Regions from separate parts of the Endozoicomonas sp. ALC013 genome, predicted to be linked through region 1. Evidence: predicted binding sites of a transcription regulator. Region 1 holds the regulator's gene; each other region holds the start of a gene.

Region 1 (3,281 bases):
GGGAGCAGGCAGGCTGAATCCTGTTATGCCGGTTTGGCTGCAGCCTGGTTAAAGTACGTTGACTCCTCTGTGGAGCAGCCTGATTCAATAATCATCTTTTGATAGCTTTCGCAGAAGCTCTGGAGTGTTCCGGGGTTTCTGCTGTGGAAGTGCTTTTGCCATAATCTGGCCATGGCAGTGATGTCTTCTTTATCAATATCTTCGATCTGAATACCGCAGCGGTGATAGATAAGCCAGGCAATGGCGGTGGCGTAAACCAGGTTGGTCGCCAGTTCATGATGGGGGTGGGAAAGAAACTCCCGCTGGCTGGCCAGTCCCCGAACTTTGCTGGATAAGTCAGCGTTTGGTGCCAGAAACAGGTCCCAGATATTGCGGTGCATGCGAGGAGAAATCTGATAGATACCGAGTGCCTGGTGATTGGCCTGTTTCAGATGAAAACCAAGCCCGGACTCTCTGGCTGCGGTACCAAGCAGCAGGTTCTCAGCAGTAGGGCTCCACATACCCAGATGCTTGAGTGCGGGGCGAACAACATAGTGCCTTAGTTCCTTGGCGCATATTCCCATTTGCAAAGTCCTTTTCCCGGGTAGATCCCGGTCTGTGCGTCCTGTAACTGCGGGAGGGGCTCTCAGATCCAGACATTAACCCTGGATCTAAGAGACATATCGTATCATCCCTGAAATTCTGAACTGAGGGTGGTTTTACTCACCGGCAAAATTGCACAGGGCATAGGTTGGAATGCCCGCCGCATTGAGTCTGTCAGCGCCCTTGAGGTCTGGCAGATTGATGATAGCTGCAGCTTCCAGTGTGCTGGCTCCTGCTTGTCGAATCAACTGATCCCCAGCCAGCAGTGTGCCTCCGGTGGCGATAAGGTCATCCACTAACAGAATTTTTTCACCGGCCTTAATGGTGTCTTCATGCATTTCCAGTACGGCTTTGCCATATTCAAGGTCATACTCGACACTGAGGGTTTTGCCTGGCAGTTTGCCTTTCTTGCGAAACAGTGCCAGCGGCTTGTTCATGATATAGGACAGTGTCGAGCCAAGCAGGAAACCGCGGGCATCAAGCGCGCCAATGCGATCAAAAGTCTGGTTCTCATAACGCTGAACCATGACATCCACGGCCTTACGCCAGGCTTCCGGGTTTTCAAACAGTGTGGTGATATCCCGAAACAGGATGCCTTCATGGGGCCAGTCCGCGATGGTTCTGATTTGCGTTCGCAGATATTCCTGAACGGATGAACATTCGTTTGTATGCATGGGAGGGAGCATGCCGCTGTCAGTCAATGGATAAAAAGGAAGAAGCCACCTCAAAGGGTAGCTTCTTTAGAGGATAAAGTCAGGCGTTGGTAGCAATCGGTTCCAGTGTTTTTCCCCCGGCCAGGGCACAGAGTTCAACCGAGTTGCGAATTTCGATTTCCTTGCCCACGGCGGAGATCAGGCCGTTTTTCTGGAATCGGGTAAATACACGACTAACCGTTTCTACCGCCAGACCCAGGTAGTTCCCCATCTCATTTCTCGACATGGACAGACGGAACGACTGGGAAGAAAAACCCCGGCGACGAAAACGGCTGGCCAGGTTAATCAGGAAGGTGGCAATACGTTCATCGGCGTTTTTCTTGGACAGCAGCATCATCATTTGCTGGTCTTCACGGATACGCTTGCTCATCAGGCGCATCAGATGTCGGCGCAATTCCGGGAATTGATCGGAAAGGGTTTCCAGTTGCTCAAAAGGAATCTCGCAGATCATGGTGGTTTCCATCGCCTGGGCCGACACCGGATAGGTATCCGTATCCATACCGCTCAGGCCAAGAATTTCGCTGGGCAGGTAAAATCCGGTGATTTGTTCCTCACCTTCATTGGTCGCTGTGTAGGTTTTGAGAGCCCCTGAGCGAACAGCAAAGACACTGGTAAAGGGGTCACCTTCCAGAAACAGGTGTTCGCCTTTTTTCAAAGGACGCCCACGCTTGATAATGTGATCCAGCTGATCGATATCCTTAATGCTCAGTGCCAGTGGCAGGCACAGTGAGCTGAGGCTGCAGTCTCTGCAGGCCACATGGCTCGGCTGTCGGACGTTGGGCTTTGACGTCATTGAGAGGCCTCAAAGTCGTATTTGGCGAAATTCGACACTGTTTATGGAAAACCAAGTGTATGAAAAGTGTTACCGGAGTGTAAATCAGGTATGTACGCAACCGGGCAGACCCAGGGTAGGGGTTTGGTGCTGCTTCAGCAATGCGTCATAAACTGCGGTGGTTCCGGTGAGCTCTCATCTGCCGTGTCATCTATCAAGCTCAGGGCTGACCCTGATCATGGTATGGTCATGGCTCCTGGTGGTTGTGTGTCTTTATCCCTGAAAATCAATCTGACATTGTCTTATGTCACAGGATTAAATTTTCGTTCGTGGTATTTAACGGACATGGCAGATTTTGCACTTATGTTTCAAGTAAATCAATGTGATAGTGGTGGCAAGTCGTCGTCAGTTTCAGTTTTTTTCTGATAAACCGGTGAGCTGCAGAGAGGTTTCGGTTCTGTGCGGGATGATCAGTCGTTGTCGGTACTGGCGGGAGAGGGGCTCCGGAGCCTGGTGATTGCTCCGGAGTGTTACTCAGATAACCTTTGAGAAGAGCGTCTTCTCTTTCATCTCCGGTTGATGGAGATAGTGGTCGAACTGCATACAGATGTTACGGATCAGCAGTGTTCCCTTTGGCAGTACTTCCAGCAAGCCATCGCTATTGAGACTGATCAGGCCGTCTGCCCTCATCGGCTCCAGCCTTGCCAGCTCATCCCGGAAGTAATCCCTGAATTGAATATCAAACCGCTGTTCAATATCGCTGAAGTTCAGTTTGAAGTGGCAGATCAGCTGGGTAATCACTGCCTGGCGGACTTTGTCATCAGCGGTCATCTTCAGGCCGCGAACCACTGGCAACTGCTGTTCATTGATCATTGCACAGTACCGGGCTTCATCGGTGCTGTTCTGGATATAAGTGTCGCCTACCTGGCTGATGGCAGACACGCCCATGCCGATCAGGTCGCAATGACCATGGGTGGTATAACCCTGGAAATTCCGGTGCAGCGTGCCTTCTTCCCGGGCAATGGCCAGTTCATCGTCTGGCAGGGCAAAGTGATCCATACCGATGTAGATGTAGCCCTGATCCAGCAGTTTTTCCGTGGCCTGATGCAGAATGTCCAGCTTCACTTCCGGCGCAGGCAGATCCTGCTCATTAATTCGGCGCTGTGGTTTGAAGCGGTGGGGCAGGTGGGCGTAGTTAAACAGGGATAGCCTGT
Region 2 (3,281 bases), on a different contig from region 1:
CGTTGGCACGGCGACCAGTTACAGGTCTTTGGTCGTATGGATAATATGTTGATCTCAGGGGGAGAGAATATTCATCCTGAAGAGATTGAGCAGGCTTTGCTGACCTTCCCGGAGATTGTCCAGGCGGTGGTCGTTGCCATGACGGATCCTGAATATGGCCAGCGCCCTGTGGCTTATGTTCAGACGGTGGACGGTACCCTGAATGAACCATTTACAAAAGAGAGGCTGGCAGGCAAGATAGCTAAATTCAAAGTGCCGGTACATATTCGTTTATTTCCTGAGCAGGTAGCGGAATCAGGGATCAAGATTAATCGCCGCTTTTTTCAGGCACTTTTGGAATAATACGACGATACAGGCAGATTTCTGCCAACAATGTACTAGACTAGGTTCAACAAACTTAGCCAAACCAAATTGCAGGGTGCAATTGGTTTGAATTTAGCAGTCAGACGTTGAAGTTAGAATAATATGAAAAATAACCCTATTAGCTACAACGCTTCCAGCATCCCGGCCTCTTTTGATGAGACGCTGCCCCATAATTCACCGGTCAGGGCTTTTCTTGCTGTAAAACTTCCTCTTGAACTTGCTGCAACGCTGCATAAGAAAGCCATTCATCGAGCCGGTGAAGGACATGATCACGACTTGCGCTGGGTAGCTCCCCAGCAGCAGCACATTACCCTTAAATTCCTGGGCAATAGCTCCCCCCGACAGTTACAGCAGTTAATCAGCAATCTTGAAAATGATCTGGCGGACTACCATACCTTTGACAGTATGACCGGTTGTTTTCGTTTCTTTCCAAATGGCCGAAACCCCCGGGTGCTGGCCCTGGAGATGCATTCAGGACAGGAGTTAAAACGGCTTGCTGATATCTGTGAGCAGGCAGCAGTGCAGTCAGGCTTCAGTGCTGAAACCCGGAATTTTCGCCCCCACGTAACCCTGGGGCGGTTTAAACGACCAAGGTATGTCACCCATAGTCAGTATTTTAACCTTCCCAGCTTCCGGGTGACGGTGGGTGAGGTGGTATTACTGGAAAGTGAGAACACTGCAATGGGAACGCGATATAAATCTCTCCATGCTTTTCCGTTGTTGCCTCTTGCTATTAGCGCATGAAAACACTGATGAGTAGATGGTTGCCTGGTACATGGCTTCAATGAGTTTGACGTATACAATCTCCGTTCACCCTGAGCGCCCTTCGGCTCCGCTCAGGATGCACGGACGAAGGGTGCTTGGCACGATCTCAGAGTCCTGAGTTTCCGCCCTTCGACAAGCTCAGGACGAACGGAGTTCGGAGGCATGACAACCCGCCAAACTCATTGAAACCATGTGCTAGGTGTTGATACTTGTTTTTCTGGCTATTTCTTGATAAGTATCAAGTCGGTTTTTTGTTCAGCGTGCTATGCTGCGCAAAAACTACTGGATAATTCTCTATGGAATTGGTGTGTCCTGCCGGTAACCTTCCTTCCCTGAAAGCCGCTGTCGATAATGGTGCTGATGCCGTATACATCGGCTTTCGTGATGAAACCAATGCCCGGCATTTTGCCGGTCTGAATTTTTCTGATCAGCGGGCCATGAAGGCACTGGACTACGTTGATAAAAATCCCCGTGGAAAAAAGGTGCGGCTTTTTGTTGCGGTAAACACCTATGCCCAGCCGACCAACTGGCACCGCTGGAAAAAAGCAGTGGATATGTGTGCCGACTTCGGTGTCGATGCCCTGATTGCTGCTGATATCAGTGTGCTGGACTATGCCAGCAAGCGATACCCCGATCTTAATCTTCATCTTTCCGTTCAGGCTTCAGCCACTAACCAGGCCAGCCTGTCTTTTTATCATGATCATTTTGGTATCAAGCGCGCAGTACTGCCCAGGGTGCTGTCGTTAAAACAGGTTGAGCGACTGGCTCAGAAAAGCCCGGTGGAACTGGAAGTATTTGCCTTTGGCAGTCTTTGTATTATGGCTGAAGGGCGCTGCATTCTCTCTTCTTATGTGACAGGGGAATCGCCCAATACTGCCGGTGCCTGTTCTCCCGCATCCGCTGTGCGCTGGCAGACCACGGCCAATGGGATGGAAACCCGACTGGGAGGTTTGTTGATCGACCGTTTTGATCACCATGAGCAGGCCGGTTATCCAACCCTCTGCAAGGGGCGCTTTACCGTGAATGATCAGGTCAGTCATGCCCTTGAAGAGCCTACCAGCCTCAATACCCTGGATTTGATCCCTCAGCTGTATCAGTCTGGCATCAGTGCGGTGAAAATTGAGGGCCGCCAGCGAAGCCCCGCCTATGTTGCCGAAGTGGTGAGAATCTGGCGGGAAGCGCTGGACCATTACCAGGCCAATCCGGATCGTTTTACCACCAATGAACGCTGGATGGCTGGCCTTTCCCGTTTGTCTGAAGGTAGCCAGACTACACTGGGTGCCTATAACCGTCCCTGGCAGTGATGTTGGCTGCTTGGCTGTTTCTTTTGATTTAAACCACAAAGACACGAAGCCACAAAGGTTTTTACCTGCTTTGCTTTGTGGCTGATAGATCGCGTTTACGGGTAACGCCCGGCGCAGACAGGGAATAAACTATGCAAATTACCCTTGGCCCACTACTGTTCTTCTGGCCTAAACAAGACGTTATGGCGTTTTACAAGAAAGTAGCCGAGTCCGCCTTTGAACGAGTCTACCTGGGAGAAGTCGTCTGTTCGAAAAGACGTGAGCTGAAGCTGGATGACTGGTTAGCCATTGCCAGGTTATTGCAGTCTAAAGGCAAAGAAGTCGTTCTATCGACACTGACGCTGATTGAAGCTGAGTCTGAACTGGCTCAGGTGAGCAAGGTCTGTGAGAACGGAGACTTTACTGTAGAAGCCAACGATATGGCCGCTGTCCACTATCTATCAAAAGCGGGCGTCCCTTTTATTACCGGTCCTTCGGTGAATCTGTACAGTGCTGAAGCATTGCAGGTTCTGCATGGTACCGGTTTAAAACGCTGGGTTTTGCCGGTTGAACTCTCTTTTGAGCACCTTAAGTTGATTATGGGGCGCTTGCCAGAGCTGGGCATTGATGATCTGGAAACCGAGGTATTCAGCTATGGCTACCTGCCACTGGCCTACTCGGCCCGCTGTTTTACCGCCCGAACCCATGAGCTGAGCAAAGACAGCTGCGAGTTCAGCTGTATTAAGTCATCAGCAGGTATTCCCCTGGCGACCCGGGAAGGTGATGCGCTGTTTACCATCAACGGTATTCAGACACTGTCTGGCAGTTGTCATAATATTCTGGATCAGTGGCAAGTGATGGCCAGTGCCG
Region 3 (3,281 bases), on a different contig from region 1:
TTGAAGTTTGGTGCAGATCTCTTTGATCAGGATGGTGTGCAGTTTTACCTGGATACTAATCTTGCCTATAAAGTTGGCCAGCAAGGGGACTATGAAACCACTGATCCTGCTCTTCGGGAGATGAACATTAAAGCCACAGGTGTCTTTGGTGATGCGCTTCCCGGTTCAATGTTGTGGGTCGGCAAACGTTTTTATAATCGTCATGATATTCACATAATTGATTACTACTACTGGAATTTGTCTGGTCCCGGTGTTGGTATTGAGAATATTGATGTGGGGATGGGTAAGCTAGGTTTAGCGTGGGTGAGAAATCAGAATGGGGTAATGTACAACCAGTGGAATAATGGCAGCGTTGGAGCCTCTGGTGGTATGGGTTATCTGACCGAGGCCATCACTACCAACATTATTGATATCCGGTGGAACGATATCCCATTGATGGATCACCTGAAGCTGGAAGTCGGATTAGATTATGGTATCGGAAGCCCTCCTGATAAGTTACTTATTGATAAATTCCCTGACGGCAACACCTTTACCAACCCAGCAGAAACTTACTCAAAAAGTTTTTTTGACAAGAATGGCTGGATGTTCACTGGCGAGTTGACTTGGGATGTCTTGGAGGGATTTAATAAGTTTATTGTCCAGTACGCTACCGATGCAATGACAGGTCCTGGTGCAGGGACAGCTGGAATGTATCTGCAAACCACCGACTGGTTTAAGGGCAATAAGCTTTGGCGCATTATGGATCACGGCGCGGTAACTTTGATGCCAAAACTGGATATGATGTACGTTGTCGGTGTCACCGAGGTAAAATACGATAAATCGTTCTATCCGCAAAATGGTCAAAAGTCTACTTGGGTCACTGCCGGTATTCGTCCATCGTGGAACTGGAATGATCTAACCAGTACCACTATTGAGCTCGGATACGATCATGTAAAAAATGCCCACTCGAATTTCGAAGCAAAAGTTGATGAATCAGGCAGTCAGAAGAAGAATTTATTTAGTAGTAACACGTTCAAAAGCAATCTCTGGAAATTTACGTTAGCTCAACAGTTTCATCCTCAGTTCGGAAACTGGGTAAGGCCCCAAATTCGAGTTTTTGCAACTTATGCAAAGTGGGATAAAGCAGAAGGCTATAAGCAGTTTAGCTCATCCTCGAGTCCTGACACGGGTGTCCAAAAACCCTGCAGTGAGTCTCCAGAAACTTGCAGTGCATTAGGCCTCGAATACTTCGATACCTTCACCTCACCCCAGCAAATCGTGAAGGCCTATGGCAGCAAATCCGACGGCTGGACCTACGGAGCCCAGATGGAAATCTGGTTCTAATCCATTAGATTGGTTCCCCCTCGCCCCCACGGTCCTAAGGGTGTTGCAAAAGATATAAAAGCCTTGAACCACAAAGACACGAAGGCACAAAGGAAAGCCTCTTTAATTTGACTGACATAGCTCAGGTAAGCCCAGAAAAACTTTGTGTCTTTGTGCCTTTGTGGTTTCCTGCTTTTTAAGGCCTTCCGCAACACCCTCTCCTCCCTGGGAACGCATACCAATCCCAACCGTAAACACAAAACCGCGTAACTCCACACTACCCGCAACAAGAAAACCAAACGGGTATCAATCCGGAACAACAAGGTAACCCATCATGAAGGCAGCCGTCGTTCATCATTTCAAAGATCAGCTTACCATCGAAGATCTGCCGCTACCCAAGCCAGGCCCACGGGATGCACTGGTAAAAATCCATGCCTGTGGTGTCTGTCATACCGATCTTCATGCCTGCCATGGAGACTGGCCGGTTAAACCAAAACTGCCGCTGGTGCCCGGCCATGAAGGTGTGGGAACGGTCACCGAAGTTGGTGACCAGATCACTCATATCAAACCGGGCGACCGTGTGGGTATTCCCTGGCTCTATTCCGCCTGTGGCTACTGCGAGTACTGTCTGGAAGGCAAAGAAACACTCTGCCTTGCCCAGCACAATGCCGGTTATTCCATCGATGGCGGCTATGCCGAATACTGCCTGGCAGCTGCCGACTATGTGGTCAAAGTGCCCGACAACATCAGTTTTGTCGATGCCGCCCCCCTGTTCTGTGCCGGGGTTACCACGTATAAGGCCCTGAAAGTCAGCCGTACCAAACCTGGCGACTGGGTTTCCGTTGTCGGTGTGGGCGGGCTTGGTCACCTGGCCGTTCAGTATGCCGTAGCCATGGGTCTTAATGTGATTGCGGTGGATACCGGGGCGGAAAAGAAAGCGTTATCCCTGGACTTGGGAGCCACTCACTTTATCGACTTTATCCGGGAGCAGCCGGAAGAAAAAATTCAGTCGCTGCTGGGTAACGGTGTTCACGCGACTGTCTGTACGGCGGTCTCCAAAGCGGGCTTTGACAGTGCTTATCGCTCCGTGCGCAGGGGAGGAACCTGTGTACTGGTTGGACTCCCCCCGGAGGATATGCCCATTCCTATATTCGATACGGTAATCAACGGCGTTTCTGTTGTTGGTTCCATCGTAGGTACCCGCAAGGATTTACAGGAATGCCTGGAGTTTGCTGCCCAGGGTAAAGTAAAGGCGATTATCCAGAAACGAACCCTTGAAGAGATCAACGCGATTTTTGACGAAATGGAGAAAGGTGATATTGCCGGGCGTGTTGTTATGGAACTGGCCCAGTAATTTATTCAATTACTTAGTGCTCTAACATGGTTTCAATGAGTTTAACGTGTACAATCTCCGTTCACCCTGAGCGGAGTCGAAGGGTGCTTGGCACGATCTATCAGAGTCTGGAGTTTCCGCCCTTCGACAGGCTCAGGACGAACGAAGTGCGGAGGCACGACAACCCGTCAAACTCATTGAAACCATGTACTAGCCCTCTGTGGTTCCCAAAAACGCTTTTTCATCTGCCTTATGCCATAACCCTTATGCCATAACCCTAGCCTGGGCAAAATGGTCTACTACTGTCGTTTTGCCCGCTCTACTTCATACTTCTCCAGCCGCTTGTCCCAGTTTTTGAAACGTGTACGACAATAGGCATCCAGTTCGTCGTAGGTCTGAAAATAGAGTTCGCAGCCATCATTAATGGGAGCGTCCTTCTCACAGGCTTCATTACTGTGTTCCCGGCAGATAATGGGGCGTCGTTCATAGATACCACAGCGATTATCCGGCAACAGGAATTCACACCGGGTCTGACAGAGCAGGTACCAGCCATTGCCATCCTTGAAAATATGCACGCCCTTATGGGCCACCTGCCAGAGCAACACATCAAACGCGTGCATACTGCGGGGAGTGTCCAGTTCCTGGG

Evidence for each region. The regulator FNR, encoded in region 1, switches genes on or off when oxygen is low (the NO sensors DNR and NnrR bind a similar motif). The targets are predictions, from matches to a motif close to TTGATNTANATCAA.
Region 2: the regulator FNR is predicted to act here: its motif matches at 1,357-1,370, upstream of ubiU (ubiquinone anaerobic biosynthesis protein UbiU).
Region 3: the regulator FNR is predicted to act here: its motif matches at 1,435-1,448, upstream of adhP (alcohol dehydrogenase AdhP).

Annotation. Positions count from the first base shown of each region.
Region 1 covers NZ_JBLYNS010000030.1:14,959-18,239, reverse strand. Annotated here, with positions in the region: gene ACO6V1_RS08135 (hypothetical protein) at 24-563, opposite strand; gene ACO6V1_RS08130 (adenine phosphoribosyltransferase) at 699-1,256, opposite strand; gene fnr (fumarate/nitrate reduction transcriptional regulator Fnr) at 1,336-2,088, opposite strand; gene hemN (oxygen-independent coproporphyrinogen III oxidase) at 2,602-3,281, opposite strand, start outside.
Region 2 covers NZ_JBLYNS010000023.1:28,228-31,508, reverse strand. Annotated here, with positions in the region: gene menE (o-succinylbenzoate--CoA ligase) at 1-342, shown strand, start outside; gene thpR (RNA 2',3'-cyclic phosphodiesterase) at 466-1,107, shown strand; gene ubiU (ubiquinone anaerobic biosynthesis protein UbiU) at 1,425-2,432, shown strand; gene ACO6V1_RS06890 (U32 family peptidase) at 2,564-3,281, shown strand, end outside.
Region 3 covers NZ_JBLYNS010000046.1:3,904-7,184, reverse strand. Annotated here, with positions in the region: gene lamB (maltoporin LamB) at 1-1,323, shown strand, start outside; gene adhP (alcohol dehydrogenase AdhP) at 1,637-2,656, shown strand; gene ACO6V1_RS10555 (YkgJ family cysteine cluster protein) at 2,935-3,281, opposite strand, start outside.